One region of the Gordonia bronchialis DSM 43247 genome, then DNA from elsewhere that is predicted to be linked to it. Evidence: riboswitches for the same ligand, from Rfam matches in the RefSeq annotation. Region 1 holds a riboswitch; the other holds the start of a gene.
What was found. Region 1 has a riboswitch for thiamine pyrophosphate ahead of thiC (phosphomethylpyrimidine synthase ThiC). Riboswitches for the same ligand answer to the same signal wherever they lie in the genome.
Positions count from the first base shown of each region.

Region 2: linked by a shared signal. The riboswitch ahead of thiO (glycine oxidase ThiO) and the one ahead of thiC (phosphomethylpyrimidine synthase ThiC) in region 1 are both predicted to bind thiamine pyrophosphate.

Region 1 is NC_013441.1:709,846-714,018, forward strand. Features, by position in the region: gene thiD (bifunctional hydroxymethylpyrimidine kinase/phosphomethylpyrimidine kinase) at 1-829, opposite strand, end outside; gene thiC (phosphomethylpyrimidine synthase ThiC) at 826-2,532, opposite strand; TPP riboswitch at 2,523-2,636, opposite strand; gene GBRO_RS03200 (GNAT family N-acetyltransferase) at 2,846-3,193, shown strand; gene GBRO_RS03205 (siderophore-interacting protein) at 3,261-4,013, shown strand; partial or broken gene GBRO_RS27460 (ATP-binding cassette domain-containing protein) at 4,106-4,173, shown strand, end outside.
Region 2 is NC_013441.1:4,692,701-4,696,873, forward strand. Features, by position in the region: gene GBRO_RS21790 (ABC transporter ATP-binding protein) at 1-504, opposite strand, end outside; gene thiG (thiazole synthase) at 561-1,352, opposite strand; gene thiS (sulfur carrier protein ThiS) at 1,345-1,542, opposite strand; gene thiO (glycine oxidase ThiO) at 1,542-2,627, opposite strand; TPP riboswitch at 2,624-2,728, opposite strand; gene thiE (thiamine phosphate synthase) at 2,777-3,442, shown strand; gene GBRO_RS21815 (2-isopropylmalate synthase) at 3,725-4,114, shown strand; gene GBRO_RS21820 (NUDIX hydrolase) at 4,151-4,173, opposite strand, start outside.

The DNA.
Region 1 (4,173 bases):
GGTTGACCGCGCCGTGGCCGGTGCCCAGGGGGTAGGCCGCGGCCAGTCCGCGCGACACCCAGCGTTTGGCGAAGGTGACCGCATCGGGTACCGGATAGCCGTGGGCCAGGGCAGCGGCGATGGCGGCGGCCAGGGTGTCTCCGGCGCCGTGGTCGTGCCCGGTGTCGATACGCGCGTGCTCGAACTCGTGGAAGTCGTTGCCGTCGTAGAGGAGATCGGTGCTGTGATCGGAACTGCGCAGGTGGCCGCCCTTCACCAGCGCCCACTTCGCCCCCAGATCGTGCAGAGCGCGTGCGGCGTCGCGCTGGGTTGCGTCGTCGACCACGTCGATCCCGGTGATCAGCCGCACCTCGTCGAGGTTGGGTGTGACGACGGTGGCGATGGGAATGAGCTTGGTGCGCAGGGTGTCCAGCGCCTCCACGGCGAGAAGTGGGTCGCCGTGCATGGAGGCGCACACCGGGTCGACGACCAGCGGGACCGCCGCGTCGCGGCCCAGTCCGGAATCGTGGCACTGGGCGACGACGGCGTCGATGATCGGCGCCGACGCCAGCATCCCGGTCTTGGCGGCGCTGACGCCGATGTCATCGATGACGCAGCGCATCTGGGCGGCGACCACATCGGGGGCGATCTCCTGAAACCCGCTGACGCCCAGCGAGTTCTGTACCGTCACCGCTGTCACCGCGACGCAGGCGTGCAGGCCGAGCAGTGCGAAGGTGCGCATGTCGGCCTGGATGCCCGCTCCGCCGCCCGAGTCCGACCCGGCGATGGTCATCACCCGTGTCGGCGTCGAACCCGGTGCGGCAGTCGGTAACAGCGGTAGATCGGTCATCGGTCGGTGGTGCTCCCGGCAGTCTCGAGCGGAAGGTAGACCCGGTTGCCCGACTCCGCGAACTCGGCCGACTTCGCCGCCATCTCCTCGGCGATCTTGCGGTCGATGTCCTCGGCGGTGACGAGGTTGTTCTCCTCGGCGTAGGCGCGGACGTCCGCGGAGATCCGCATCGAGCAGAATTTGGGCCCGCACATCGAGCAGAAGTGGGCGGTCTTGGCCGGCTCGGCGGGCAGCGTCTCGTCGTGGTATTCGCGCGCGGTATCCGGGTCGAGTGCGAGGTTGAACTGGTCGGTCCAGCGGAACTCGAAGCGCGCCTTGGACAATGCGTCGTCGCGCTCCTGCGCGCGCGGGTGGCCCTTGGATAGGTCGGCGGAGTGGGCGGCGATCTTGTAGGTGATCACGCCGACCTTCACATCGTCCCGATTGGGAAGTCCCAGATGCTCTTTGGGGGTGACGTAACAGAGCATCGCGGTGCCGGCCTGCGCGATCATCGCCGCACCGATCGCCGAGGTGATGTGGTCATAGGCCGGTGCGATGTCGGTGGCCAGCGGGCCCAGGGTGTAGAACGGCGCCTCCTCGCAGTACTCCTCCTCGAGGCGGACGTTCTCGGCGATCTTGTGCATCGGCACGTGACCGGGCCCCTCGATCATCACCTGCACGCCATAGGATTTGGCGATCGTGGTGAGCTCACCCAGAGTGCGGAGTTCAGCGAACTGGGCTTCGTCGTTGGCGTCGGCGATGGAGCCCGGGCGCAGGCCGTCGCCGAGGGAGAAGGTGATGTCGTAGCGGCGGAAGATCTCGCACAGCTCGTCGAAGTTGGTGTACAGGAACGATTCCTGATGATGCGCCAGACACCAGGCTGCCATGATCGAACCGCCGCGCGACACGATCCCGGTGACCCGGCGCGCGGTGAGCGGAACGTAGCGCAGCAGCACACCGGCGTGCACGGTCATGTAGTCGACGCCCTGCTCGGCCTGCTCGATCACGGTGTCGCGGTAGATCTCCCAGGTGAGCCGCGTCGGGTCACCGTTGACCTTCTCCAGCGCCTGATAGATCGGGACGGTTCCCACCGGCACCGGCGAGTTACGCATGATCCATTCGCGGGTCATGTGGATGTCTTTGCCGGTGGACAGATCCATGATGGTGTCGGCACCCCACCGGGTGGCCCACACCATTTTCTCCACCTCCTCGGCGATGGAACTGGTCACCGCCGAGTTGCCGATGTTGGCGTTGACCTTCACCGCGAACGCCTTGCCGATGATCATCGGTTCGGACTCGGGATGGCGGTGATTGACCGGGATGACCGCGCGCCCGGCGGCGACTTCGGAGCGCACCAGCTCCACGTCGACATTCTCGCGGGCGGCCACGAACCGCATCTCGTCGGTGACGACGCCGGCCCGCGCCCAGGCGAGTTGCGTCGATGCCCCGTCCACCGGCTCGGGTCGCTGCCAGCTGTCCCGCATTCGTGGGAGTCCGCGCTCGACGTCGATGTCCGCGGCGTCGTCGGTGTAGGGGCCCGACGTGTCGTAGACGTCGAGATGCTCACCGTTGGTGAGGTGGATGCGTCGCTGCGGGATGCGGAGGTGCTCGAGTTCGAGGTAGTGCTTACGGCTTCCCTCGATGGGGCCGGTGGTGAGGATGTCGGCGTCGACAGTGAAGTCTTCGCCGGCAGAACGACGACCAGCAGATACACGTGTGTCCATGAGAGGCTCCCTACGCCGGCATTACCCGGACAGGTTCAGGCGGTCGGCGGCCGCCCTCCGCCATCTCAGCCCTCGGTGTCGTGAGAGCCCCCGCGATATGTGGTTGTTGCCACCGACACACTACGCCGGTCCGCACGGCGTCGCGACGGCCTGTCCGATCGGGCGGATTGCGCTCACGCTGACCGTGTCCTTGCCGTGCCTACGGTTCCGTAGGGTAGTGTGTGACCGGGATCACAGATCGAAGGATGCCGCCTGTTTGGGGAACCAGGTGACAGGTCGTGATCGCGCGCTTCAAGCTGTCCGGAGGGAACACGTGAACAGGAAACACCGGCAACGGCCGCCGCAGTCGGCCCAGGCCATATTGCAGCAGATCTCGCAGGTCGTCCACAATCCCGATCGGGATCGGTTCGAGCTGTGGGTGGCCGGTGACCTCGTCGGAGTGCTCGGGTATTCCACCGAGACCGTCGACGGTCAGACCACCGTCACCGTGCTGCACACGGTGCTCTACGACGAGTACTCCGGGCATGGCCTCGGCACCCGACTGACCCGCACCGCGATCGCCTACGCCCGCGACCAGGGCGCTCGGCTGCGGCCCGTGTGCACCTTCACCAAGCACTACCTCGACGCGCACCCGGGGATCGTCGCGGTGGCTCCGGCCTGACGCGAGACCGGTAAGAAGTTAGCCCAGGCTATCCTGGCGGCACATGTTGTCGACGGGAGGTCAAACGATGTCTGAGGTGTCCACGAAAGGCCGCGGCTGGCAGGGTGCGGTGCTCAAGCTGCTGGGTGCCGACGACGTCGCGCTGACGGTCACCAGCACCGAGGCGGTGACCGATCACTACCTGCGCCTCGGCTTCACCGGCGGAGGTCTGTTCACCAAACGCACGGTTCATCCGACGATGTGGGTGCGGCTGTGGTTTGAGTCCGACGGCAAGCTGCATCAGCGCGGATACACACTGGTCGACCCCGATCCCGCCGCCGACACCTTCTCGATCGAGTTCGCGATCCACGACGGTCCGGCAGCGCGCTGGGCGCAGCAGGCTCGGCCCGGCGACGTCATCAACGCCACCGCGATGGGCTCCAAGTTCGAGATGCCCGAGTCTGCGCAGGCGTTCCTGATCGCCGGGGACACCGCGTCGATGGCCGCGATCAATTCGCTGCTCGACGCGATCTCGGCGTCGTCGAATCCCCTGACGCCGGCGACGATCTGGTTCGAGTATCAGCACGACAGCGACAAGGACCTGCCGCTGCGGTTGCGCCCGCAGGACACCGTCCACTGGATTCCGCGGGAACGTGACGGGGCCGCGCTCGTCGATGCGGTCAAGGCGGCAGCCTTCGACGCCACCGGCCAATACGGTTGGGTGGCACTGGATTCGGCAAGCACCCGGGCGGTGTCGGCGGTGTTCAAGAACGATTTCAAGCTCGGCAAGAAGGCGGTGAAAGCCCAGGCCTACTGGGTGCACGGCCGCGCCTGGGGCTGACCGCCGACGTCGGGGGATGTCCCCGAACGGCTGATTAGGTTACCCTTACTCGCGATCGGTGGGTGTTGCTCACGAGTCGACGAGAGGCTGTCATGTCCCTGGTGGTGATCGAAGACCTGGTCAAGTCCTTCGGGGAGGTCCGCGCCCTCGACGGCGTCGG
Region 2 (4,173 bases), 1.2 Mb from region 1:
GCCGCGGATCCAGACGATGCCCTCGGGGTCGAGTCCGTTGACGGGCTCGTCGAAGAGCAGGGTGTGTGGGTCACCGAGCAGTGCGCCGGCCAGCCCGAGACGCTGCGACATGCCGAGCGAGAACCCACCGGCCCGTTTACCCGCGACCGAACCGAGTCCGACGATCTCGATGACCTCGTCGACGCGGCTCACCGGGATGTTGTTGCTCGCGGCCAGCCACCGCAGATGCGATCGGGCGCTGCGGTTGGGATGGACCCATTTGGCGTCGAGCAGTGCGCCGACCTGCCGGATCGGATTCTCCAGATCGCGGTAGCGCTGCCCATGGATGCTGACCGAACCCGCGGTGGGGCGATCGAGGTCGAGCATCATGCGCATCGTGGTGGACTTGCCGGCACCGTTGGGGCCCAGGAAGCCCGTTACCCGGCCCGGCTCGACGTCGAAGGTGAGGTCGTCGACCGCCCGTTTGTCGCCGAACTCCTTGGTGAGGTTCTGGACTCGCAGCACCCCACGACCATAGCGGCCCCGCCCCGAGGACTACTACACGGCAGCGAATCGGCACGTCACGATCCTTGAGAGACGACACTGACGTCGCGGTCGGGCGACGAGGCATGCGCCCAGAACCGCTTCGGGATACGTCCCGCGCCGGCGGCCAGACGTCCGGCGATCACCGCGTGCCGCATCGCTGAGGCCATCCGGGCGGGATCGTCGGCGCGGGTGACCGCCGAGGCCAGCAGCACGCCGTCGCAGCCGAGTTCCATGGCCAGCGCGGCGTCACTCGCGGTGCCGATACCGGCGTCGAGGATCACCGGGACCTGCGCCCGGGCGACGATCATCTCGATGTTGTGCGGGTTGAGAATCCCGAGTCCGGTGCCGATCGGCGAGCCGAGGGGCATCACCGCGGCCACGCCGACGTCCTCGAGCCGGGCCGCCAGCGTGGGGTCGTCGTTGCTGTAGACCAGCACGGTGAAACCGTCGCGGACGAGGGCCGACGCGGCGTCGACGAGCTCGATGGGATCGGGCAGCAGCGTGCGGTCATCGGCCACCACCTCCAGTTTCACCCAGTCGGTCTCCATCGCCTCCCGAGCCAGTTGCGCGGTCAGGACCGCCTCGGCGGTGGTGTGGCAGCCGGCGGTGTTGGGCAGCGGCGCGATGCCGAGCCGTCGCAGCAGATCGAGGACCCCGGTACCCGACGCCGCGTCCACGCGCCGGACCGCCACCGTGGTCAGTTCGGTTCCCGACGCCCGCAACGCGTCTTCGAGGACGGCGAGATTGGTGGCCCCACCGGTACCGGTGACCAGGCGCGAGGTGAAGTCGCGGCCGGCGATACGCAACGGGTCGTGTGCGTTATCCACCCTGCACCGCCGTCACGACCTCCACCGAGGCGCCATCGGGAATCGGTTGTGCCCAAGCACCTTTCGGGACCACGGCACCGTCCACAGCAACGGCGACCCCACGATCGGGCAGTCCGAGCCGACGCAGCAACCCGGCCACCGACTCTGCCGGGGAGAGCGCGGTCGGCTCACCGTTGAGCGTGATCGTCATCATCGTCCTCCTACTTCTGCCGCGATACCCGCGGCGGCATCTGCGCCGGCGTCGTCGAGAAGCCTCACCACGGCGTCGGCGGTCACCGGCGCCAGGACGATCCCGTTGCGGCCGTGGCCGGTGGCGATCACCGTCCGGTCGTCGACGCGGCTGATGATCGGCAAAGCGTCCGGCGTGCAGGGCCGCAGCCCGGCGCCCGCCTCGACGAGCTCATAGGTCCGCAGCCCCGGCATCACCTCGATGGCGTCGGCCAGCAGGTCGGCGACGCCACCCACCTCCGGGACCGTTCCGTTCCCCGACTGCGGTTCGTATTGTGTTGCGCCAACCACGATTCCGTCGGCACGGGGCACCAGATAGACGTTGCGGCCGCCGACCACGGCGCGCACCACGTGCCGTGGCGGCGGCACCGACCACCGGGTCCGATGCAACCGCAGCACCTCTCCCTTGGCCCCGTACAGATCGGCGGCCGGCCACAGCGCGTTGGTACCCAGCCCGGCTGCGAGAACCACCTGATCGTCGGGTAGTTCGGCGCGGGTCGCGACGCGGGTGTCGAGGTACTCGACCCCGAGTTCACCACCGGCACGGCGCAATTGCGTCAACAGGCGCCGATTGTCCAGTGCCCATTCACCTTCGGCGCGATAGCCGCCCACCAACCGGGTTCCGAGCATGGGTTCCATGGCCCGGATGTCGCGGGCCGACACATGATTCAGCGTCGCACCGGCCGACGGCTGCTGCGCCCAGACGAAGCGCGCGAGGTGATCGAGGCGTTCGGCGTCGGCGGCGGTGGAGGCCACGAACAGCGAGTCGGTCGCGGTGACGATCGACGGATCGCCGAGGCGGTCGACGAGGGCCGGCCAGCGTTTGACCGAGTCCACGGACAACGCCAGCAGCCGGTCCTCCCCGGGGTGTCCCTCGCCGAGGGACCCCAGCATGCCACCGGCCACCTGTGAGGCACGCTCGGCCGGCCCGGCGTCGAAGACGCGTACGCGCCAGCCGGCGTCGGCCGCGGCCAACGCGCACGTCAGTCCGATGACGCCACCGCCGATGACCGCCAGCGTGCCCCGCCCCGACCCTGCGGACACCATCACGTCACATCACCTTCCTTCGCCGGCATTACCCGGATCAGGTCAGACGGTCTGCGGCTTCGCCGCACTCTCAGCCCGGTCGGGCTCCCGTGTACTCCCCCGAGCCTACGCGGCCCGGTATCCGCCTCGGGTCGCGGTAGCGTGGCGCGGTGACCACTGCGCGACGATGCCTGGATTCGGCGGCCCTCTACCTGTGCACCGACGCCCGGCGCGAGCGCGGCGACCTCGTCGACTTCGTCGCGGCGGCGCTAGCCGGCGGTGTGGACATCGTGCAGCTTCGGGACAAGGGATCGGCCGGTGAGCAGCGCTTCGGTGTTCTCGAGGCCCGCGAAGAACTCGAGATCCTCGCCCGGCTGCGTGCGGTGACATCCGCGCAGAATGCGCTGCTCTCGGTCAACGACCGCGCCGACATCGCCCGCCTCGCCGGCGCCGACGTCCTGCACGTGGGGCAGGGCGATCTTCCGCCGTCGGTGGCGCGCCGCATCGTCGGACCCGAGATGGTCATCGGTCAGTCCACGCACGACGCGGATCAGGCGGCCGCCGCCATCGCCGACGACGACGTCGACTACTTCTGCGTCGGACCCTGCTGGACGACGCCCACCAAACCCGGACGCCAAGCCGCCGGCCTGGATCTGGTGCGGTCCGTCGCGGCATCGCGGCCGAGCAAACCGTGGTTCGCGATCGGCGGCATCGACGCCGTCCGACTACCCGAGGTGACCGACGCCGGTGCGGAGCGGATCGTCGTGGTGCGTGCCATCACCGCTGCCGACGATCCGACGGCGGCGGCGCGGGAACTGCGGTCGGCTGCCAGTTGAGACAACCCGGTTGCCGCACGCGGAACCCGAGGTCTAATCTCGACAGCATGCTGTACGTCAAGAACGCGCTCGTAACCCGCCGCAGCGGGGTCTGAATCTGACCGACCCCCCGCTGCGGGGTCGTCGCGTTCTCGTCGGTCATCTCGACTTCGACCGAAATCAGTACACGAGATGCACACTCTTCATTTCTCTCCGCAATTCTGTTCGTGTGACGAGCACGTTCCGTCCGCCCGACGGTTCGGCTCGGCGCTTCCCCGAGGTATGCGTGAGGAGGCCTTGGCCATGACCGCCACCGGAATGACCGCACGAGAACTCGCCGACCACTTCGCCCCGTCGGGCACCATCAAACTCGGTTCCTGGTCGGTGACATCCACCCGCCACGACCTCGTCGAATGCCGGGCAACCTTCGCCTTCGACGATCGGATCACGTCACTGTCTGCGGTGGCCGCCGGCCCGGTCGGTGCGATGACGTCGATGCTGCACGAGATCGGGGCACCGATCTCCATCGTCCGGTCCCATCAGCGCGTCCACGACGGCCAGATCACCGCGTACATGCTGTGCGAACGGGACGAGCGTCAGGTGTGGGCGCTGGGCGAGGGCGCCACCTGCGACGAGGCGAACGTCAACGCGCTGATCGCCGGAGCCAACCGGCTCATGCTCGCGTCGGCCTGACACCGGGTCGGGGAAACAACTCCGTCCGGGCCGAACTCAGCGCTGCAGGTCGAACGCGG